DNA from 4 places in the Pseudomonas sp. LBUM1663 genome. Region 2 is predicted to be linked to each of the others. Evidence: predicted binding sites of a transcription regulator. Region 2 holds the regulator's gene; each other region holds the start of a gene.

Region 1 (5,774 bases), 1.2 Mb from region 2:
TTGCCGGAGCGCAGCAGGCGGGGTTGCGGGCGATCTGGTTTAACCCGGCGGGGAAGGCTTGGGAGGCTGAGAAAGCACCGGATGCCGAGATTCGCAGCCTGACCGAGTTGCCAGCGTTGTTGGCCCTCTGGAATTCCGTTTCGTAGCGTCTTCGAGATCGCCTTCGGGCAAGCCTCGCTCCTACAGGATTTGTGTCGCACGCCAATTATGTGAGCGACGCAAAACCTGTAGGAGCGAGTTTTGCCGGCGAAGAACGATAACGCGGTCTACTTACCCATACCCCATGAAAAAGCCCGCAGCGACGGCGGGCTTTTTCAGCAAGCAAGGGCAGACGCTTAGATAGGCCGGCTGCCGTACTTGTTGTCAGGCTTCTTGGGAGGATCGGCGACCACATTGGCCTCCACTTCCTGCACCTTGCCGCCCTTGGCCAAAAACTCTTCCATGGCCCGCGCGAGAGCATCGCGTTCCTTGTTCTTGGCTTCGACGCTCGGCAGCTCATCGACCGATACCGCAGCCTTGGCTTTACCCTTGGCGGTCGGAACGGGCGTTTCACCGCCGTCGTCTTCAGCGACGTCTTCGGCCGCTGCTTCCAGACCTTCTTCGGTTTCGTCGTCGTCGCCTACTTCGAGGTCGTCGTTTTCCAGATCATCGTCGCTCATGTTCTACCTCATGACTTGCGAAAAGCAGATTAGTTATAGCCCAGCTTCACCGTCTGTCGACAGCCGCCGGAAAAATTCAATAACCGCTGGTGACCAGCGGTTCATGCCTCTTCACCGTGCACGGTGGCCAGGACTTTACGGGCACCGCCAAAATCACGGTGCTCGCCCAGATAAACACCTTGCCAGGTCCCCAGCGCCAGTCGGCCTGCCGAAATCGGCAAACTGAGCTGACAGCCAAGCACGCTGGCCTTGAAGTGCGCCGGGAGGTCGTCCAGGCCTTCGTCGTTATGCTCATAGCCGTCTGTTCCTTGTGGGATCAGACGATTGAAAAATCGTTCGAAGTCGCGACGTACCGCCGGATCGGCGTTCTCGTTGATGGTCAACGACGCCGAGGTATGCTGCAGCCACAAATGCAACAGACCGACCCGGCACGCCTTGAGTTCAGGCAGGCCGGCGAGTAACTCGTCCGTTACCAGATGAAAGCCCCGGGGCCGTGCCCGCAGGGTAATCAGAGTCTGTTGCCACATACAGTTCTCCGCACGTTCGGGGCGCATTCTAGCGCGCTCAGGGAAAAAACAAAGGCCCTAATATTCCTTCAATCATGTAAGCCATTGGCCGCAGAAAAACGCCCGTCGTAAACGCCAATAAACGTGTACGAAAAAACCTTTCAGCAGTCCCTTCACTGACAAACGCCAGACAAAAAAATGCCCGGCAAGCCGGGCAAGTTTTTTATGCGCGTACTACAAGTTGTAGCCGCGTTCGTTGTGGAGCGCCAGATCGATGCCGACAGCCTCTTCTTCTTCCGTGATACGCAGGCCCATGACAGCGTCCAGAACCTTGAGAATGATGTAGGTGACGATCGCGGTGTAGATCACCGTGAAGCCCACGCCTTTGCACTGAATCCAGACTTGAGCGGCGATGTCGGTGACGGTGCCGAAACCACCCAGGGACGGTGCGGCGAACACACCGGTCAGGATCGCGCCGAGGATACCGCCGATGCCGTGTACACCGAAGGCGTCCAGGGAATCGTCATAACCGAGTTTGCGTTTCAGGGTGGTGGCGCAGAAGAAGCACACCACGCCCGCAGCCAGGCCGATGACCAGAGCGCCCATCGGGCCCACGGTGCCAGCGGCCGGGGTGATGGCGACCAGACCGGCCACAACACCCGAAGCGATACCCAGTGCACTTGGTTTGCCGTGAGTGATCCACTCGGCGAACATCCAGCCCAGTGCAGCGGCGGCGGTTGCGATCTGGGTCACCAGCATCGCCATACCGGCGGTGCCGTTGGCCGCAGCGGCGGAACCGGCGTTGAAACCGAACCAGCCGACCCACAGCATCGCGGCACCCATCAGGGTGTAACCGAGGTTGTGCGGGGCCATCGGAGTGGTCGGGAAGCCTTTACGCTTACCGAGCACGATGCACGCAACCAGACCGGCCACACCGGCGTTGATGTGCACCACGGTGCCGCCCGCGAAGTCGAGTACACCCCAATCCCACATCAGACCGCCGTTGCCGGACCAGACCATGTGCGCAATCGGTGCGTAAACCAGGGTGAACCACACGCCCATGAAGATCAGCATGGCGGAGAACTTCATCCGCTCGGCGAAGGCACCGACGATCAGCGCAGGGGTGATGATGGCGAAGGTCATCTGGAAGGTGATGAACACCGCCTCAGGGAACAGCGCCGCAGGACCGGTCAGGCTCGACGGCGTGACACCGGCGAGGAATGCCTTGCCCATGCCACCGAAGAACGAGTTGAAGTTGACGACGCCCTGCTCCATGCCGGTGGTGTCGAACGCGATGCTGTAGCCATAAATGACCCACAGAATGCTGATCAGACCGGTAATGGCGAAGCACTGCATCATCACGGAAAGAATGTTTTTGGAGCGAACCATGCCGCCGTAGAACAGGGCGAGACCGGGAATGGTCATGAACAGCACGAGGGCTGTCGAGGTCATCATCCAGGCGGTATCGCCGGAGTTGAGGACTGGGGCCGCCACTTCGTCTGCCGCCATAGCCAGGCTGGGCATTACGAGGGACAACAGGGCTCCTAGCCCTGCGAATTTACGCAGAGTCATATTGTTTTCTCCTGGGGCGTTGGGTTTGTGGCGGCGTTTAAATCGCGTCGGTATCGGTTTCGCCGGTACGGATGCGAATCGCCTGTTCCAGATTGACCACGAAGATCTTGCCGTCACCGATCTTGCCGGTGTTGGCGGCCTTGGTTATCGCCTCGATAACCCGGTCCAGATCCTTGTCGTCAATGGCGACATCGATCTTCACCTTGGGCAGAAAATCGACCACGTACTCCGCGCCGCGATACAGCTCGGTGTGACCCTTCTGCCGACCGAAGCCTTTGACTTCAGTAACGGTAATGCCCTGCACGCCGATCTCGGACAGCGACTCGCGCACGTCGTCCAACTTGAACGGCTTGATGATGGCAGTGACTAGCTTCATGAAAACTCTCTCCCGAATTGGTGGACTTGCCCCAGGAAAACAAACCCGTCTCAAGTCTAAGCGCAGTGCCTGGCTTTGTAACGCATCGTCGGCCTTTGATTGCCCGTCCGACGCCAGCTAACCGCTCCTCACGAAACAACTCCCCGTTCCGCTTGGCGCACTGCATTCGTCACAGCGACTGCATCAGTGCATGGGTTACTACTGACTAAGCAGAAAGCTTGCCATCTCGCCAAAACCCACTGAATTCAATTCCTTGGCCGCTGCCAACAGCCACTTCCCTCAATCGGTCCGACGGATACGCACAACAACAGTGCGTAGCCGTCCGTCCACATGCGCGAAAAGCGTGCATCCCTGCTGTCGGAATTGACTATAGACACTGCGTGATACACTGCCCGCCATTGTTGACAGGACATTTCCCATGCTCGCACCCAAAGACTTCCTCGACGCCCTGACCGGCACCGCCTCCCGCCTCTTCAGCGGCGAAACCCCGTTGCCGAAAAGCGAAATCGAAAGCCAGTTCAAAGCGTTGTTGCAGAGCGGCTTCAGCAAGCTGGATCTGGTGAGCCGTGAAGAGTTTGATAGTCAGATGGTTGTGCTGGCGCGGACTCGGGCGCGGCTGGAAAGCCTCGAAGCGAAGGTTGCAGAGCTGGAAGCGAAGCTCAATCCCCCAACCGAATAACCCATCTGACAATGCAATCCCCTGTGGGAGCGAGCCTGCTCGCGAATAGCGTCACCTCGGTCTCCAGCCATCCCACACTGGACAGACCAACCCTGTAGGACCTGCCAAAAGCTGCGATCGTTTGATCTGCCGCCCCGCCACCATCTCGGCAACGTCCTACAAAGATCACCACCGCCGTCCGATAGCGTCGTGAAGCCCAGGCTCCTAAGCTCATCCCCAGCTGAACATTCAGCACTGGGTTTGGCGACCTGGAAGACCCCGACGCACCGCGACCACATTCGACCGAGGAGTTTATTCCCATCTCGAATTATGGCGGCTATGCGTGGGAGACCTTCGGGTCTGCCGGTTCTCGGGCGTCACCGGTTCGCCAACCCGCGCATAGCTGCCACCTTTTTCGTTTGGCGACGATCAGAGGCAGTTTTCTTCACTCGACCCCGAGAACTGCACCATGAATGAAAACTATCTAATCCCTCACGTCTTCACCCGCCACAAACTCCACCTCCACGCGCTTTTGATCGAAAACCAGCCTTGGTTCAGCGCCCGAGACCTAGGCCGTCTGCTTCGCCTTTTCCTCGACGAACGCGCCGTCCGAAAACTCGATCCCGATCAACATCAAACCGCACGAGTCGTCATCCACGGCACCCTCGAAAATACCCTGCTGATCAGCGAATCCGGCGTCTACGCCCTGCTCGTCTACCACTACTGCCCCGAATACCGAGGCCTGCGCGAATGGCTGACCCACGACGTCGTACCCGCCCTCAGAGACGCCCAACAACCGACGTCAAGCGAACGCCCGGTACTGAGCCTGCTGAACTGGCCAGAGATGTCGCTGAGTTTGCTGCACTGGAATAACCAGCCGTGGATCCGGCTGCAGGATGTTCCGCAGATGCTGGTGGATGGTGAACGGACGCAACGTGCGGTCAATGTACCGTGGTGGAAGCGTGCTTCGCGGAAGCTGCAATCGCGTTAAGTGGCTAAAGCGCGACCACGTCCGATTTCGGCTTTGCGCAGATCGTAAGTCAATTGCAGGTTCAGCCAGAACTCGGGCGCGGTGTTCAGGAAGCCAGATAGCTTCCCCGGTAGATCAACACTGACACAACGCTGCTGCATCACGATTTCGTTGACCACTTTTAACGTTTCGTTCAACGAACGGGCGAAAGCCGACTCTGAAATGCCCAACGGATCAAGAAACTCCTCCTGAAGAATTGCGCCAGGATGAACCGGTCGCATTCCATTACCGTTCATTTTCCTCTCCGAAGTCAGCGATCAATTAATGATCATAAGCAGCCCTGCCAGACAGACAAGAGCGCTCACACACTTTCACCGGGGTCCTTCATTGATCTAGGCAAGGTCCTACAAAAACCTCATCCCGCGACTGATTACATCGGCAATCCGCACTCGCTTACGCTTGATCACCAGAAAGACACTCGCAACATCCAGTGAAAGTTTGTCGCTTCATTCGTAACGCCGAAAAACAACACCCCGACTACCCTTCAAAAAACCGCAGGAAGCGGTCCCCGTAAAGATCAAGGAACGACCATGTCCCTCTCCATCGTCCACAGCCGCGCCCAGATTGGCGTGGATGCGCCCGCCGTTACCGTCGAAGTCCATCTGGCCAACGGCTTGCCGTCCCTGACGATGGTCGGATTGCCCGAAGCGGCTGTTAAGGAAAGCAAGGACCGGGTGCGCAGCGCGATCATCAATTCAGGCCTGCAATTTCCTGCACGGCGTATCACCTTGAATCTCGCTCCCGCTGACCTACCGAAGGACGGCGGACGATTCGATCTGGCGATTGCCTTGGGAATTCTGTCCGCCAGCGTGCAGGTGCCGACGTTGACGCTGGATGACATTGAATGCCTGGGAGAACTGGCACTGTCAGGCGCGGTACGTGCCGTGAGAGGCGTATTGCCGGCTGCGCTGGCAGCTCGCAAGGCCGGACGCTCGTTGATGGTGCCGCGGGCGAACGCCGAGGAGGCGTGCCT
Region 2 (5,774 bases):
CGCGAATTCTGTGAATTGATCCTGCGCGCCCAGGGCCGCCTCGATGCGGCCAACGCCGCGTACCTGTGAGCCCACTATGCTGAGCAAAAAGATTCGTAACATCCTGTTGTTCGGTTGCATCGCGGCGCTGTTCGCCGCGGTCGGCTACTGGAACATCAGCCCGGAACGCTTCCTCGACAAACCGGTGGTCACGGTCGATGAAAGCGCGATCGACTATTACGCCTTCAACGCCCACAGCGTGCAGTACCTGCCGGACGGCAAATTGCAGTACGAAATGACGTCCGACAAGGTCGAACACCTGAAAGCGAGCGAGGTGACGTTGCTGACCAACCCTGACCTGAACATGTTTCGCGGTACGCAGTTCCCGTGGCACATCCAGAGTGAGCACGGCGAAGTCAACCCGGACGGTACTCAGGTTGAGCTGATCGACTCGGTGCGCATCACCCGTTTCGACGAGAAAAACCGCAAAACCCTGATTACCACCACCCGAATGACGGTGTTCCCGCAGCAGCAATATGCGCAGACCGATCAACCCGTTAGAATCGACGGCGCTGGCGGTGTATCGACAGGCAACGGAATGAAAGCGTATTTGAAAGAAAGCAGGATACACCTGCTATCGAACGTAAGAGGACAGTATGAGGCTCGTTAAAACTCTCCCTATTTTGCTCAGTCTGGGCGCAGCACTGGGAAGCGTGAGCGCCTGGGCTCTGCCGAACGATCAAGAGCAGCCTATCCGCATTCAGGCCGACGACGCCCAACTGGACGACAAGAATGGCGTTGCCACCTATAAAGGTGACGTGATCATTACTCAGGGCACGATGAAGGTCACCGGCAATACAGTGACCATCACCCGTACCCCGGCTGGCGACATCGATGTGGTGACCTCGGTGGGCAACCTCGCCTACTTCGAGCAACTGCAAACGGCGGGCGACACCAAGCCTGTTCAGGGTTGGGGTGTAACTATCCAGTACCACGCCTCGCAAAACCGCGTCGTGCTGATCGACAAGGCAAAAGTTGTCGACAAGGACAACAACGTCACCCAAGGCGAGAAAATCGTCTACGACACCGAGAAAAAGCTGGCGAGCGCCGGGCGTGCGACGGGCAGCAAGGTCACCGAGGCGCGTCCTCGTATTGATATGGTGATCCAGCCCAAGCCGAAAAACGACGCGAAAAAGGCCCCGTAATGGCAACTCTGAAAGCTCAGCATCTGGCCAAGAGCTACAAGAGCCGCCAGGTCGTGCGTGACGTCAGCCTGTCCATCGACAGCGGTCAGATCGTCGGCCTGTTGGGTCCCAACGGCGCCGGCAAGACCACCTGTTTCTACATGATCGTTGGCCTGGTGCAGGCCGATCAGGGTCGCGTACTGATCGACGATCTGGACGTCAGCCACCAGCCGATGCACGGTCGCGCAAAGGCTGGTATCGGCTATCTTCCGCAAGAAGCGTCGATCTTCCGCAAACTATCGGTGGCCGATAACATCATGGCCATCCTCGAGACCCGCAAGGAACTCGACAAGGCCGAGCGTCGCAAAGAGCTGGAAAGCCTGCTGCAGGAATTCCACATCAGCCACATCCGCGACAACCTCGGCATGAGCTTGTCCGGCGGTGAACGTCGCCGGGTGGAAATCGCCCGGGCACTGGCCACCAACCCGAAATTCATCCTCCTCGACGAACCATTCGCCGGTGTGGACCCGATTTCGGTGGGCGACATCAAACAGATCATCTACCACCTCAAGGCCAAAGGCATTGGCGTGCTGATCACTGACCACAACGTCCGTGAAACACTGGATATCTGCGAAACCGCCTACATCGTCAACGATGGCCAACTGATCGCCGAAGGTGACTCCGCCACCATCCTGGCCAACGAACTGGTCAAGGAAGTGTATCTGGGCCATGAGTTCCGCCTGTAAGCGTTGAGGTGTCTGGCTGGTTGTCCGGGCGCTTGCCTCGATAAAAAATCAATACTTTTTTATTGTTACAGCGCTCTAGGCAAACGCTGCAGTTTCGGGCATATAATTTGCTTATGTTTGGCGCTCCGGCGCCCTGTAGTGGATGGCGCATGTGCGCCGGCGAATAAGGTGTTAAGCCCCTGCCATGAAACCATCGCTAGTCTTGAGAATGGGCCAGCAGCTGACGATGACACCGCAGCTGCAACAGGCCATCCGCCTGCTCCAATTGTCGACCCTGGACCTGCAACAGGAAATCCAGGAGGCCCTGGAGTCCAATCCGATGCTCGAACGCCAGGAAGAAGGCGACGACTTCGATAACGCCGACCCCTTGGCCGACAAAGCCGAGCAGCTCCCCAACGCCGACATTTCGGAACCCTCCTACCAGGAAACCGCCCCGACGGTGGATAACCTCGAGGAAGGCGACTGGAACGAGCGCATTCCCAACGAGCTTCCCGTCGATACCGCGTGGGAAGACGTCTACCAGACCAGCGCCAGCAGCCTGCCGAGCAACGATGACGACGAGTGGGATTTCACCACCCGCACATCCGCCGGTGAAAGCCTGCAAAGCCATTTGTTGTGGCAACTGAACCTGGCACCGATGTCCGACACCGATCGCCTGATCGCCGTGACCCTGATCGACTGCATCAACAATCAGGGCTACCTGGACGAAACCCTCGAGGAAATTCTCGAGGCCTTCGATCCGGAACTAGACATCGAACTGGACGAAATCGAAGCCGTCCTGCACCGCATCCAGCAATTCGAACCGGCCGGCATTGGCGCCCGCAACCTGGGCGAATGCCTGCTGCTGCAATTGCGCCAACTGCCTGCCAAGACGCCTTGGCTGGCCGAAGCGAAACGCCTGGTCACCGACTACATCGACCTGCTCGGCAGCCGTGATTACAGCCAGCTGATGCGTCGCATGAAGCTCAAGGAAGATGAACTGCGCCAGGTCATCGAGCTGGTGCAGAGCCTCAACCCGCGCCCGGGCTCACAGATCGAGTCCAGTGAAGCCGAGTATGTTGTCCCTGACGTGATCGTGCGCAAGGACAATGAGCGCTGGCTGGTCGAGCTGAACCAGGAATCAGTGCCACGGCTGCGGGTCAACGCCCAATACGCCGGTTTTGTCCGCCGCGCCGACACCAGCGCCGATAACACCTTCATGCGCAACCAGCTGCAAGAAGCCCGCTGGTTCATCAAAAGCCTACAAAGTCGCAACGAAACCCTGATGAAAGTGGCCACCCAGATCGTCGAGCATCAGCGCGGCTTCCTGGAGTATGGCGACGAAGCGATGAAACCGCTGGTGCTGCATGACATCGCCGAAGCGGTGGGGATGCACGAGTCGACGATTTCAAGGGTGACCACGCAGAAGTTCATGCATACCCCTCGGGGCATATATGAACTGAAATACTTTTTCTCCAGCCACGTCAGCACCTCCGAAGGCGGCGAATGCTCGTCCACAGCGATCCGCGCGATCATCAAAAAACTGGTTGCTGCGGAAAATCAGAAAAAGCCGTTGAGTGACAGCAAGATCGCTGGTTTACTGGAGGCACAAGGCATTCAGGTGGCTCGCCGCACCGTCGCCAAGTACCGCGAATCCCTCGGGATCGCGCCTTCGAGCGAACGCAAGCGGTTGATGTAGAGCCACGCCACAGCGTTCCAGTGGTAGATCATCTGATCTACCGCTTTATGCACTGGCAACGAAGGAGAAGCTGTATGCAAGTCAACATCAGTGGACACCAACTGGAAGTGACCGAACCTCTTCGCACCTACATCGGCGAAAAACTCCAACGATTAGAGAGGCATTTCGACAAGATCACCAACGTGCAAGTCACGATGTGCGTCGAAAAGCTGAAGCAGAAAATCGAAGCCACGCTGCATATTCCCGGCAGTGAGGTCGTCGCAAACGCGGAACATACAGATATGTACGCGGCGATCGACTTACTGACCGACAAGCTGGATAAACAACTCAAAAAGCATAAGGAAAAGACCCAAAGCCTCCTTCAGGGCGCGACCGGTCGTTAACACTCCCTACCCATGATCCGACTTGAAAGCATCCTGACCCCCGGCCGTTCCCTCGTGAACGTGCCGGGCGGCAGCAAAAAGAAAGCCCTCGAGCAAATTGCCAACCTTATCCATAAAGAAGTCCCGGATCTGGAGATGCAAGATGTCTTCGAGGCTCTGATTGCCCGTGAAAAACTCGGCTCGACCGGTTTTGGTAACGGCATCGCCATTCCCCACTGCCGTCTGAAAGGTTGTACGTCGCCTGTCAGCGCACTGATGCACCTCGACGCCCCCATCGATTTCGACGCCATCGACGGCGCCCCGGTTGACCTGCTGTTCGTTCTGCTGGTCCCGGAAGCCGCTACCGATGCCCACCTGGAACTACTTCGCCAGATCGCCAGCATGCTCGATCGAAAGGAAGTCCGCGAAAAACTGCGCAGCGCCTCGAGCAATGAAGCCTTGTATCAGGTTGTCCTGGACGAGCAAAACGGTCATTAATCATGCGCCTGATCATCGTCAGTGGCCGTTCCGGCTCAGGTAAAAGTACCGCACTCGATGTTCTCGAGGACAACGGCTACTACTGCATCGATAACCTCCCGGCCGGATTGCTGCCGGAACTGGCCGAGCGCGCGCTAATTCATACCGAGCTCGCTCAACCGCTGGTTGCTGTATCCATCGATGCGCGCAACCTGCCGAGTCACCTGTCGCGGTTTCCGGAATTGCTCGAAGAAGTCCGCAGTCGGCATATCAAGTGTGACGTGCTGTATCTGGACGCCGACGAAGAAACGTTGCTCAAACGCTTTTCGGAAACCCGCCGCCGCCACCCACTGAGCAACGCCAATCGCTCGCTGGCCGAGGCGATTCAGGACGAAAGTAATCTGCTGGGCCCGATCGCCGATCTGGCAGACCTCAAGGTGAACACCACCAACCTGAACCTTTATCAGCTGCGCGATACCATCAAGCTGCGCCTGCTGAACCAGCCGGAAGCCGGCACTGCGTTCCTGGTGGAATCTTTCGGATTCAAGCGGGGCATGCCGGTAGATGCGGACCTGGTGTTCGACGTGCGCTGCCTGCCCAACCCTTACTGGAAGCCGGAATTGCGCGACCAATCCGGTCTTGATCAACCGGTGGCCGAATACCTGGCGGCACAACCGGACGTCGAAGAGATGTTCCAGGACATCTCCACGTACCTGCTCAAGTGGTTGCCGCGCTTTGCCGCCAGCAACCGGGCTTATGTCACCATTGCCATTGGCTGCACCGGCGGGCATCACCGCTCCGTCTACCTGACCGAACGTCTGGGCCAGGTCCTGCAACAATCCCTGAAGAACGTCCAGGTTCGCCACCGCGACCTCAGCTAAAGGATTCACATCGCGATGCCTGCTCTGGAAATCGAAATCATCAACAAGCTGGGCCTGCATGCCCGCGCTTCGGCAAAATTCGTTGGCGTTGCCGGTGAGTTCAAGGATTGCACGATCCGGGTCGGACGTACTCCCGAGTCCATGGTAGACGGCAAAAGCATCATGGCCATGATGATGCTCGCTGCCGGTAAGGGAACAAAAATCCACCTGAGTACCGAAGGTGAACAGGCTGACGAGGCCTTGAAGGCGTTGGTGGATCTGATCAACGACTACTTTGGCGAAGGCGGTTAAGCACTCGCCTAGGCGAGCGCCGTATCCATCACCATCATCAAGCAAAACCCGATCAACAAGCCTAGACTCGCAAGCTTGTCGTGACCATTGCGCCGCGACTCTGGGATGACTTCATGGGTGACCACCAGCAACATCGCACCCGCCGCCAACGCCAACCCTAACGGCAACAGCAATTC
Region 3 (5,774 bases), 750 kb from region 2:
GCCAAAGAACGAGCTCAGACCGATGTCGGTTTTGCTGTTCTTGCCAATTTGCGAGTTGGCGTTCTTGCTGGCCTGGGTGCGCTCGTTCAGGGTGATGGTGATGATGTCACCGACCCGGAACGCCTTGCGGTCGCTGTACAGGTTCTGTTCAAAACCGGCCTGATAGATCGAGCCGTTATTGGCGGCAGCCGGCAACGGCGTGCGCGGCAACACCGGGGCGTAGTAAGGGTCATTGGGCTTGGGCGGCGGAGCGACGCAGCCCGCGAGCACGACGACCCCACTCAGTGCCAGAACAGATACAAAGCGATTCATGACCCTACCTCACGGTGTTGCAGGCGACCTCATGGTCGCCTCATAGACTGATTACAGATTCTGCGTTACGAACGAGAGCATCTGATCGGCGGTGGAGATCACCTTGGAGTTCATCTCGTAAGCGCGCTGAGTGGTGATCATGTTGACCATCTCTTCAACGGTGCTGACGTTGGACGTTTCCAGGGTGTTCTGCAGCGTGGTACCGAAACCGTTGAGGCCCGGTGTGCCGATTTGCGGCGCGCCGCTGGCAGCGGTTTCCAGGAACAGGTTGTTACCCACGGCTTGCAGACCGGCCGGGTTGATGAAGTCGGCGGTTTGCAGGTTGCCGATCACCTGGTTGGCCGGGTTACCCGGAACGGTGATGGACACGGTGCCGTCGCGACCGACCGTGAAGGTCTGCGCGTCGTTCGGAATGACGATGGCCGGTTCCAGGGCGAAGCCACTGGCGTTGACGATCTGGCCATTGGAATCGAGGTGGAACGTGCCATCACGGGTGTAGGACGTGGTGCCGTCCGGCTGCAGGATCTGGAAGAAACCGCGACCGTCGACGGCCAGGTCCAGCGGCTGCTCGGTGGTTTGCAGGCTGCCGGCGGTGAAGTTTTTCTGGGTGCCGACGATGCGCACACCGGTACCCACTTGCAGACCCGACGGCAGTTCGCTGTCCTGGGTCGACTGAGCGCCTGGCTGGCGTTTGATCTGATAGAGCAAGTCCTGGAACTCGGCGCGGTCACGTTTGAAACCCGTGGTCGACACGTTTGCCAGGTTGTTGGAAATGGTCGTCAGGTTGGTGTCCTGGGCGGACAGACCTGTTTTGGCAACCCATAGAGCCGGAAGCATTCGATTCTCCTCGTGCGCCTGTTTTACGGCGCGACGTTCTGATAATTAGCTGATCTGCAAGACCCGAGCCATGGCCTGGTCGTCGTCTTTGGCGGTGTTCATCATCTTGATGTGCAGCTCGAACTGCTTCGACAAGGCCAGCACCGAGGTCATCTCTTCCACGGCATTGACGTTGCTCGACTCAAGGAACCCGGACACCAGTTTGACGCCTGCATCGGCTTGCGCCGGCTTGCCGTCCTTGGTGTGGATCGAACCGTCCAGGCCTTTGGTCATGTTCTTGAGGTCAGGGTTGACCAGTTTGATGCGGTCGACTTCAGCCATCACGCGCGGGCCTTCGCCCATCGCACGGATGCTGATGGTGCCGTCTTCGCCCACTTCGATTTGCTGCTCGGGCGGCACGGCGATCGGTCCGCCATTGCCCATCACCGGCATACCGTTGCCGGCACGCAGCACGCCCAGGGCGTCCACGTTCAGGCTGCCGGTGCGCACGTAGCTTTCAGCGCCATCGGGGGTCTGCACGGCGATCCAGCCATTGCCTTGCACCGCGACGTCGAGGTCGCGACCGGTTTCAACCAGCGAACCTGGCGAGAAGTCGGTGGCCGGACGCTCGGTCATGGCAAACGCACGCGCCGGAAAGCTGTCACCAAACACCGGCATCGAACGGGCCTGTTCCAGGTCCTTCTGAAAACCGTTGGTGGAGATGTTTGCCAGGTTGTTGGCATGAGCCTTCTGCGCCAGTGCATTCTGGCTGGCGCCGGTCATTGCCACATAAAGGTACTTATCCACGCTCTTTCCTCTGCATGCCGGACGTTTGCCGCCCACCGCTGTACTGCTGAGCGATAAGCAATTTACAGACCAACTTTTTTCTGACGGCGCGAGGCCCGGCAAACAAAGGACTTGAGGGGTTTTGCGGAGATTGGGGAAATGTATCGGAGACGAAAAACCGGCGGTGTTATGCCGCTAACGGCAAGTGTTGACCCCTCGGGCTCAACCGAACCCTTGTAGCAGCTGTCGAGCAGCGCGAGGCAGCGTTCGGCTGCGCAGCAGTCGTAAAACCAGACACTGCGGTGTATCAGGAATACCTTGCATACCGGACTTACGACTGCTGCGCAGCCGAACGCTGCCTCGCGTTGCTCGACAGCTGCTACAGGGACCTAGGTGTTGCCGGGTTCTTTACCGACTTCATACTCGCGCAACTTGTTGGCAATCGTCGTATGGGAAACCCCCAACCGCTTGCCCAGTTGCCGACTACTCGGGTGCTCGGAATACAACCGCTCCAGCACCGCTTTCTCAAAGCGCCCGACAATCGCATCCAGCCCACCTTCGAGGGAGAAATCGCCAAGCGGCTGACGCACGCCGTAATCCGGCAAGCGAATGTGCTCAGCCTTCACGGTCCCGCCCTCGCACAGGGAGACCGCCTGGAACAACACGTTCTCCAACTGCCGGACATTGCCCGGCCAATGGTAATGACTCAGCCGCTCCATCGCCGCCGGCGCCAGCTTCGGCAGAGGGCAACCGATCTGCCGGCTGGCCTGATCGAGGAAGTGCTCCACCAGCGGCGTCAAACCGTCGAGGCATTCACGCAGGGGCGGGATGTGCAGCGACAGCACGTTCAAGCGGTGATACAGATCCTGGCGAAACTCACCGCGTGCGCACAACTCGGACAAGTCCACCTGCGTCGCGCAGATCACTCGCACATCCAGGTAAACCTCCTCATCACTGCCCACACGGCGGAAGCAACCGTCCTGCAAGAAGCGCAACAGTTTCACCTGCAAGCGCGGGCTCATTTCCCCGACGCCATCGAGAAACAGCGTACCGCCCGCCGTCAGTTCCAGCAGCCCGAGCTTGCCTTCGGCCCGTGCGCCTTCGAACGCACCGGGGCCGTAACCGAACAGCTCGGTCTCGGCCATCGATTCCGGCAGACCGGCGCAGTTGAGTGCCATCAAAGGTGACTGGCCGCGGGGGCTCGCCAGGTGACAGGCACGCGCCAACAACTCTTTACCAGTGCCGGTTTCGCCTTCTATCAAGAGTGGCGCATCCAGCGGTGCCATGCGTCGGGCCTCGCGCACCACCGCTGCCATCACTTTGGAGCTTTGGAAGATACTGTCGAACCCACGCAGCTCCTGTTTGCGCACGTTATAGATGCGCTCACCGACCCGGTCAGCCCGGTGCAGCGTCAACACCGCACCGGCCATAGCTTCGCTGTCGTCATGCTCCGATTGCAGCGGTGCGATATCGGCGAGAAACACATCGCCCTTGACCTTGACCCGCAAACCGTTGATCCGCGACTTGTTGGCGCGCACCAGTTCCGGCAGGTCGAAATCCTCGGCATAACGCGACAGCGGAATGCCCGGCACTTCATCGACCCGCACACCCAGCAACTGCGCCGCCGCACGGTTGGCCGCGACGATGGAGCCGCCCATGTCGATCGACAACACCGGAAACTCCAGGGCGCCGAGCAAGGCATTGAGTTCCATGTGCCGACGCTCGCTGGGCATCAGCCCTACACGCTTGACGCCAAACACCCCGGCGATCGACTCGAATTTCGGACGCAACGCCTGGAACTGAATGTTGATCAGGTTCGGGCAGTGCAGGTAAATCGCATTGCCATGCTCACCGCCGACCTCGCCGCGAGCGACGTTGATCCCGTACTCGACCAGCAAGTTGAGAATGTCGCGCAAGATGCCGATGCGGTTCTGGCAGTGGACTTTGATACGCATATAAAGGCCTGATAAACGATGATTGACCTGTGGGAGCCAGCCTGCTGGCGATGGCGTCGCATCAAGCGATGTTGATGTTGATGTCAAATGACACACCGCTATCGCCAGCAGGCTGGCTCCCACAGGGTTAGCGCCCGATTTTTCTGATGGGGCACTCAGATAGTCGTCAAGATTATGTGACACCTGCGCGCCATTTCAACCCCGAAAATCTCAATAGCTGCGCCACAGGCGTTAATCCGTAACGAATACTTTACGAAAATTGGCGAATTTTCCTACGACAAGATCGGGTCACCTGCTGCAACACCGCACACCTTGGAGTATTTCTAAGTCCATAGCAGCACATAACAAGAACGAAATCCCCTAGCAGGAGAGCAGCATGAAGCAGACGCAGTACGTGGCTCGCGAGCCCGATGCGCAAGGTTTTATCGACTACCCCGCTGAAGAACACGCGGTGTGGAACACGCTGATTACTCGCCAACTGAAAGTGATCGAGGGTCGTGCGTGCCAGGAATACCTGGACGGTATCGAAAAACTCGGCCTGCCCCACGACCGCATTCCGCAACTGGGCGAGATCAACAAAGTCCTCGGTGAAACCACCGGCTGGCAAGTGGCCCGGGTACCGGCACTGATCCCTTTCCAAACCTTTTTCGAATTGCTGGCCAACAAGCAGTTTCCAGTGGCGACCTTTATTCGCACCCGCGAAGAGCTGGATTACCTGCAAGAGCCGGACATTTTCCACGAGATCTTTGGCCACTGTCCGCTGCTGACCAACCCTTGGTTCGCGGAATTTACCCACACCTACGGCAAACTCGGCCTACAGGCGACCAAGGAAGAGCGCGTGTACCTGGCGCGTCTGTACTGGATGACCATCGAATTCGGCCTGGTCGATACAGCAGAAGGCCTGCGCATTTACGGCGGCGGTATTCTCTCCTCGCCGAAAGAAACCGTTTACTGCCTGTCGGACGAACCTGAGCATCAGGCCTTCGATCCGCTGGAATGCATGCGCACGCCCTACCGCATCGACATCCTGCAGCCGCTGTACTTTGTCCTGCCGAACCTCAAGCGCCTGTTCGATGTGGCTCATGAAGACATCATGGCCATGGTCAAGCAAGGCATGCAGATGGGTTTGCACGCGCCTAAATTTCCACCCAAAAAAGCCGCGTGATCCGCAGCTTTTAGAATCAAGTGAGCCTGTCAGGAACCGACGCTTTGGTTTAGCGTGGTGTCATTGACGGCCGATTTCCAATAATTCGATTTCAGGAACCCATCATGTCCACATTGAACCAAGCCCATTGCGAAGCCTGCCGCGCCGATGCCCCCCAGGTCAGCGACGAAGAATTGCCGGTATTGATCAAGCAGATCCCGGACTGGAACATCGAAGTGCGCGACAGCGTGATGCAGCTGGAAAAAGTGTTCCTGTTCAAGAATTTCAAGCACGCCCTGGCCTTCACCAACGCAGTCGGTGAAATCTCCGAGGCCGAAGGTCACCACCCAGGCCTGCTGACCGAGTGGGGCAAAGTCACCGTGACCTGGTGGAGCCACTCCATCAAGGGTCTGCACCGCAATGATTTCATCATGGCCGCTCGCACTGACGAAGTGGCCAAGGACGCCGAGGGCCGCAAATAATGCATTTCGACGCCATAGGTCGAGTTCCCGGCGACCCGATTCTCGGCCTGATGGAGGCCTATGCGCAGGACCCAAACCCGCGCAAATTCGACCTTGGCGTGGGCGTCTATAAAGATGCTCAGGGCCTGACGCCGATTCCCCAGTCCGTGAAGCTCGCCGAGCAGCGCCTGGTGGATCGTCAGACCACCAAGACTTACATCGGTGGTCACGGCGAACCGGCGTTCGGCAAGGCGATCAATGCGTTGGTGCTCGGCGCTGACTCCCCGCTGATCGCCGAAC
Region 4 (5,774 bases), 1.2 Mb from region 2:
CTCCATGCCTTCAACGCCTACGCGGCTCAGGGTGGTGTTGGTGGCGATCACCGCGTCCATCCCGGTTTCGATCAACGCTTGCGCGACCTGCGCGGTTTCTTCATCGGTCATGTCCGGCGCGATCTTGATCGCCAGCGGTACATGTTTGCCGTGGCGCAACGCCAGTTCTGCGCGACGGGTCGCCAGATCGGCGAGCAATTGCTTGAGCGAATCGCCGAATTGCAGGCTGCGCAGGCCAGGGGTGTTCGGCGAACTGACGTTGACCGTCACGTAGCTGGCATGGGCGTAGACCTTATCCAGGCAGATCAGGTAATCGTCGACCGCACGCTCAACCGGCGTATCGAAGTTCTTGCCGATGTTGATGCCCAGCACGCCCTTGTACTTGGCCGCCGCCACGCGCGCCAGCAGGTGATCGACGCCGAGGTTGTTGAACCCCATGCGGTTGATGATCGCCTCGGCCTCCGGCAGGCGGAAAATCCGTGGCTTCGGGTTGCCCGGCTGCGGACGCGGGGTGATGGTGCCGATTTCGACAAAACCGAAACCCAGCTGGGCAAACCCGTCGATGGCCGCGCCGTTCTTGTCCAGACCGGCCGCCAAACCTACCGGGTTCGGAAATTCCAGGCCCATGACGTTCACCGGCATTTTCGCCGGCGCCTTGCACAGCAAACCGTTGAGGCCCAAACGCCCGCCCGCGCCGATCAGGTCCAGGGACAGATCGTGGGAGGTTTCCGGGGAAAGTTTGAACAACAGCTGACGGGCCAGGGTGTACATGGGCGGTTTTGACTCGAATGGCGGCGAAATGAGGCGGCGATTATAGCCGGGCATCGGTGTCGCAAGCGAGGCGCGCGACAAAATCAGCGGGCGGTGGCATATGCCTTGCACCATCACTGACATCAGCACTCATGCCAACGGCGGGATGAGTCGAAAGACAAAGGCGTCGTCACTTGGCCTTGCCCCGGCAAGCAGCCCGGTACGGCGCTTTTTTTTGGAAGGTGTTTAGCCATGAATGAAACCACAGCGGGGCCACTGGCCTGGGTCAATGGCAGCGATGCCCCGGAAAAAACTGAAATCAATCTCGGCTTCATGGCCCTGAGTGATTGCGCCTCGGTGGTGGTCGCGGCCACGCAGGGTTTCGCGCAGCCTTATGGCCTGACCCTGAACCTCAAGCGCCAGTCGTCCTGGGCCAACCTGCGGGACAAACTGGTCAGCGGCGAACTCGACGCCGCCCACAGCCTGTACGGCTTGATCTACGCCGTGCACCTGGGCATCGGCGGCGTGGCGCCGACCGACATGGCGGTGCTCATGGGCCTGAACCAGAACGGCCAGAGCATCAACCTTTCTCATGGTTTGCAGGCCTTGGGGGTGACCAGTCCTGAAGCACTGGACCGGCGCGTGCACCAAAGTCGCCCAAAACTGACCTTCGCCCAGACATTTCCGACAGGCACCCACGCCATGTGGCTGTATTACTGGCTCGCGAGTCAGGGCATTCATCCGTTACAGGATGTCGACAGTGTGGTGGTGCCGCCGCCGCAAATGGTCGCGCACCTGCAAGCCGGGCGCATTGATGGTTTCTGCGTCGGCGAACCGTGGTCCGCCAGCGCGGTGAAGCAGAACCTAGGGTTCACCATGGCAACGACCCAGGCCATCTGGCCCGATCACCCGGAAAAAGTCCTCGGCTGCACCCGCGCCTTTGTCGAGCAGTACCCCAACACCGCCCGGGCGTTGGTGATGGCGATCCTCGAAGCCAGTCGCTTCATCGAAGACAGCAACGAAAACCGCCGCAGCACCGCGAAGCTATTGAGCGCGCCCGAATACCTTGACGCACCGCTCGATTGCATCGAACCGCGCTTGCTCGGCGACTACGCCGATGGCCTCGGCAATCGCTGGCAGGACCCGCACGCGCTGCGCTTCCATGCGGGCGGTGAGGTCAACGTGCCGTACTTGTCCGATGGCATGTGGTTCATGACACAGTTCCGCCGCTGGGGCTTGTTGCGCGACGACCCGGATTACCTCGGGGTGGCCCGTGAGGTCCAGCAACTGGACGTGTACCGTGAGGCCGCCAGCGCAGTCGGTGTTGCCACCGAGGGTGAGGACATGCGCAGCAGCCAGTTGATTGACGGAAAAATCTGGGACGGCTCCGACCCGGTCGGCTATGCCCGCAGTTTCAAGCTGCACGCCATGAGCGACAGCTCGCCCCTTCTCGCCAGCCGCTGACAGGAGACTGCGAATATGTTGCGTATCCTGCTGATCAACGACACTGCGAAGAAAGTCGGTCGCCTGAAAGCGGCCCTGACCGAAGCCGGGTTCGAGGTGATCGACGAGTCGGGCCTGACCATCGACCTGCCCGCGCGCGTCGAAACAGTGCGCCCGGACGTGATCCTGATCGATACCGAGTCACCGAGCCGCGATGTGATGGAACAAGTGGTGCTCGTGAGTCGCGACCAACCGCGGCCGATTGTGATGTTTACCGATGAACACGACCCCGACGTGATGCGTCAGGCGATCAAGTCCGGGGTCAGTGCCTACATCGTCGAAGGCATTCACGCACAACGCTTGCAGCCGATTCTCGACGTCGCCATGGCACGCTTTGAAAGCGACCAGGCCCTGCGCGCCCAGCTCAACGCCCGCGACCAGCAACTGGCCGAGCGCAAGCGCATCGAACTGGCCAAGGGGCTGTTGATGAAGATGAAGGACTGCAACGAGGAAGAGGCCTACACCCTCATGCGCCGCCAGGCCATGAGCCGGCAGCAGAAGCTGATTCAAGTGGCGGAGCAAATTATTGCCATGAGTGAGCTGCTCGGCTGAAGCCCTGTGGTGAATGCTCTATCGCCTTCGCGAGCAAGCCCGCTCCCACAGTTGATTTGTGTACGACGCAATTCCATTGTGGGAGCGGGCTTGCTCGCGAATGGCCGCAACTCGGTTTCACCTGTTGGCACAGATCTCGCTAAGTAATCCACATAGGTAACCAACGGCGGTTGCCCCACCTACGACAAAGACGTCGCTCACCTCATTTGCCCACGGCGAATCGGGTGGCGGCGTTTTTTCGTTTTGGCCCCAGAGATCGGGGCCGGTGGTGCGGCCGAGGCGGCGCCCCACCTGCAAGCTCCTGACTCCTTCTCGAGACTCCCTACAGCTGAGGTGCGCGATGAATTCAAGCTTCTGGAAATCTGGCCATACCCCGACATTGTTCGCGGCCTTCCTCTATTTCGACCTGAGTTTCATGGTCTGGTACCTGCTCGGCCCCCTGGCGGTGCAGATCGCTGCCGACTTGCACCTGACCACCCAACAGCGCGGGCTCGTAGTGGCCACGCCGATTCTGGCCGGCGCCGTGCTGCGTTTTGTCATGGGCCTGCTGGCCGATCGCCTGTCGCCAAAAACCGCCGGGCTGATCGGCCAGGTGATCGTCATCTGTGCGCTGTTCGGTGCCTGGAAACTCGGCATTCACAGTTATGAACAAGCCTTGGTGCTGGGTCTGTTCCTCGGCATGGCCGGTGCGTCGTTCGCCGTCGCGCTGCCGCTGGCCTCGCAATGGTATCCACCGCAGCATCAAGGCAAGGCCATGGGCATCGCCGGTGCCGGCAATTCGGGCACCGTGCTTGCCGCATTGATCGCCCCGGTACTGGCCGCCGCTTTTGGCTGGAGCAATGTGTTCGGTTTCGCCCTGATCCCGCTGATCCTGACCCTCATCGTGTTCGCTTGGCTGGCCAAAAACGCGCCTGAGCGGCCGAAAGCCAAGTCCATGTCCGACTACTTCAAGGCCTTGGGCGACCGCGACAGTTGGTGGTTCATGTTTTTCTACAGCGTGACCTTCGGCGGCTTCATCGGCCTGGCCAGTGCCCTGCCCGGCTACTTCAACGACCAATACGGCCTGAGCCCGGTCACCGCCGGCTACTACACCGCGGCCTGCGTGTTCGGCGGCAGCCTGATGCGTCCACTGGGCGGCGCCCTGGCCGACCGTTTCGGCGGGATTCGCACGTTGCTGGGGATGTACACGGTTGCAGCGATCTGCATCGCCGCGGTGGGTTTCAACCTGCCGAGTTCCTACGCGGCACTGGCACTTTTCGTCTGCACCATGCTCGGTTTGGGTGCGGGTAACGGCGCGGTTTTCCAATTGGTCCCGCAGCGTTTTCGTCGAGAGATCGGCGTAATGACAGGCTTGATTGGCATGGCTGGCGGCATCGGTGGTTTCGCACTGGCGGCGGGCATGGGCGCGATCAAGCAAAGCACCGGCAGTTATCAACTGGCCCTGTGGTTGTTCGCCAGCCTTGGCGTTCTGGCCTGGTTCGGCCTGCACGGCGTGAAGCGTCGCTGGAGAACCACCTGGGGTTCGGCCGCTGTGACCGCTGCCCGGGTCTGAGGCCGCAATGAGCCTGCAACTGAGCTTTGCCGAAGCGAGCGCCATCGGCCCTCGCGAGGAAAATCAGGACGCCCTGCGCCTGGTCACTCCGGCCCCGGCGCTGGCGGCGAGCAAGGGTTACCTGTTCGCCATCGCCGACGGGGTCAGCCAGTGCGCCGATGGCGGTCTCGCCGCCCGTTCGACCTTGCAGGCCCTGGCGCTGGACTATTACGCCACGCCGGAAACCTGGGGTGTCGCGCAAGCGCTGGATCGCCTGCTGCTGGCGCAAAATCGCTGGTTGCAGGCCAACGGCGGTGGGCAACCGCTGCTCACCACTGTCAGTGCTTTGGTCATGCGAGGTAGGCGTTTTACCTTGGCCCATGTCGGCGATTGCCGGGTGTATCGCTGGCACGCCGACACCTTGCAACGGGTCAGCGAGGATCACGTATGGGATCAACCGGGCATGCAGCATGTGCTCAAGCGTGCGCTGGGGCTCGATCAGCATTTGGTCCTGGACTTTCTCGACGGTGAACTTCGCCTCGATGAGAGCTTTGTGCTGCTCAGCGACGGCATCTGGGCTGTACTGGGCGACACCGCCATTGCGGCGATTCTGCGCGACCAACCGGACCTGCACAGCGCGGCGCAAACCCTGGTCAGCGCAGCGCACCTGGCGGGCAGTCAGGACAATGCCAGCGCCCTGTTGGTGCGGGTCGATGCCCTCGGTGAGACGAGCATTGGCGATGCGCTGATTCATCTGCAGCAATGGCCGCTGCCACCCGCGCTGAAACCGGGCCAGACGTTCGAGGGATGGCAGGTCGAAGGGATGCTCGGCCAGAGCCAGCAGTCGCTGCTCTATCGGGTTCGCGACAGCCAGCAACAACCCTGGCTGCTGAAAACCTTGCCCGGTGCACTGCGCGACGATCACCTCGCCGGGCAGGCATTGCTGTCGGAGGAATGGTTTCTCAAGCGCGTGGCCGGACGGCATTTCCCTGAAGTCCATGCCGCCAGTCAGCGTCAGCATTTGTATTACGTGATGCGCGAATATTCCGGCTCCACTCTGGCGCAGCTGCACGAACGGGTTGCCGCGCTGCCGCTGGCGCAATGGCAGGATCTGGCCGAGCGTCTGCTGAAGGCCGTCGGCATGCTGCATCGCCGGCAGATTCTTCACCGCGACATCAAACCGGAGAACCTGTTGCTGGGCGACGACGGTGAGTTGCGCCTGCTGGATTTCGGCCTCGCCTACTGTCCGGGCCTGTCCGAGGATCAACCCATGACCCTGCCCGGCACGCCGAGCTACATCGCGCCGGAAGCCTTTGCCGGTGAGGCACCGACACCGCAACAGGATCTGTACGCGGTCGGTGTGACCTTGTATTTCCTGCTGACCGGGCATTATCCCTACGGCGAAATCGAAGCCTTCCAGCGTCCACGCTTTGGCGTG

What was found. Region 2 encodes sigma-54, which starts transcription at its own class of promoters, with help from an activator protein. Its sites were predicted from a motif close to ANTGGCATNNANNTTGCTNT; they were not measured.
Positions count from the first base shown of each region.
Region 1: glnK (P-II family nitrogen regulator) is a predicted target of sigma-54. The motif match lies at 3,320-3,339, and genes of this name have one in related genera.
Region 3: ACA075_RS07850 (flagellar basal body rod protein FlgF) is a predicted target of sigma-54. The motif match lies at 1,990-2,009, and genes of this name have one in related genera.
Region 4: ACA075_RS09985 (CmpA/NrtA family ABC transporter substrate-binding protein) is a predicted target of sigma-54. The motif match lies at 864-883, and genes of this name have one in related genera.

Region 1 covers NZ_CP166792.1:6,404,822-6,410,595, forward strand. The annotation lists gene ACA075_RS29415 (HAD family hydrolase) at 1-146, shown strand, start outside; gene sutA (dormancy-specific transcriptional regulator SutA) at 336-659, opposite strand; gene ACA075_RS29425 (secondary thiamine-phosphate synthase enzyme YjbQ) at 761-1,186, opposite strand; gene ACA075_RS29430 (ammonium transporter) at 1,400-2,737, opposite strand; gene glnK (P-II family nitrogen regulator) at 2,775-3,113, opposite strand; gene ACA075_RS29440 (accessory factor UbiK family protein) at 3,532-3,792, shown strand; gene ACA075_RS29445 (BRO-N domain-containing protein) at 4,241-4,762, shown strand; gene ACA075_RS29450 (HigA family addiction module antitoxin) at 4,759-5,037, opposite strand; gene ACA075_RS29455 (YifB family Mg chelatase-like AAA ATPase) at 5,332-5,774, shown strand, end outside.
Region 2 covers NZ_CP166792.1:996,728-1,002,501, reverse strand. The annotation lists gene ACA075_RS04355 (KdsC family phosphatase) at 1-69, shown strand, start outside; gene lptC (LPS export ABC transporter periplasmic protein LptC) at 77-649, shown strand; gene lptA (lipopolysaccharide transport periplasmic protein LptA) at 636-1,184, shown strand; gene lptB (LPS export ABC transporter ATP-binding protein) at 1,184-1,909, shown strand; gene ACA075_RS04335 (RNA polymerase factor sigma-54) at 2,094-3,587, shown strand; gene hpf (ribosome hibernation-promoting factor, HPF/YfiA family) at 3,662-3,970, shown strand; gene ptsN (PTS IIA-like nitrogen regulatory protein PtsN) at 3,983-4,447, shown strand; gene rapZ (RNase adapter RapZ) at 4,450-5,307, shown strand; gene ACA075_RS04315 (HPr family phosphocarrier protein) at 5,323-5,598, shown strand; gene ACA075_RS04310 (ZIP family metal transporter) at 5,607-5,774, opposite strand, start outside.
Region 3 covers NZ_CP166792.1:1,747,204-1,752,977, reverse strand. The annotation lists gene flgH (flagellar basal body L-ring protein FlgH) at 1-312, opposite strand, end outside; gene flgG (flagellar basal-body rod protein FlgG) at 364-1,149, opposite strand; gene ACA075_RS07850 (flagellar basal body rod protein FlgF) at 1,195-1,935, opposite strand; gene ACA075_RS07845 (sigma-54-dependent transcriptional regulator) at 2,304-3,869, opposite strand; gene phhA (phenylalanine 4-monooxygenase) at 4,246-5,034, shown strand; gene ACA075_RS07835 (4a-hydroxytetrahydrobiopterin dehydratase) at 5,139-5,495, shown strand; gene ACA075_RS07830 (amino acid aminotransferase) at 5,495-5,774, shown strand, end outside.
Region 4 covers NZ_CP166792.1:2,197,550-2,203,323, reverse strand. The annotation lists gene ACA075_RS09990 (quinone-dependent dihydroorotate dehydrogenase) at 1-771, opposite strand, end outside; gene ACA075_RS09985 (CmpA/NrtA family ABC transporter substrate-binding protein) at 1,003-2,214, shown strand; gene ACA075_RS09980 (ANTAR domain-containing response regulator) at 2,230-2,805, shown strand; gene ACA075_RS09975 (hypothetical protein) at 2,923-3,102, opposite strand; gene ACA075_RS09970 (nitrate/nitrite transporter) at 3,146-4,357, shown strand; gene ACA075_RS09965 (bifunctional protein-serine/threonine kinase/phosphatase) at 4,365-5,774, shown strand, end outside.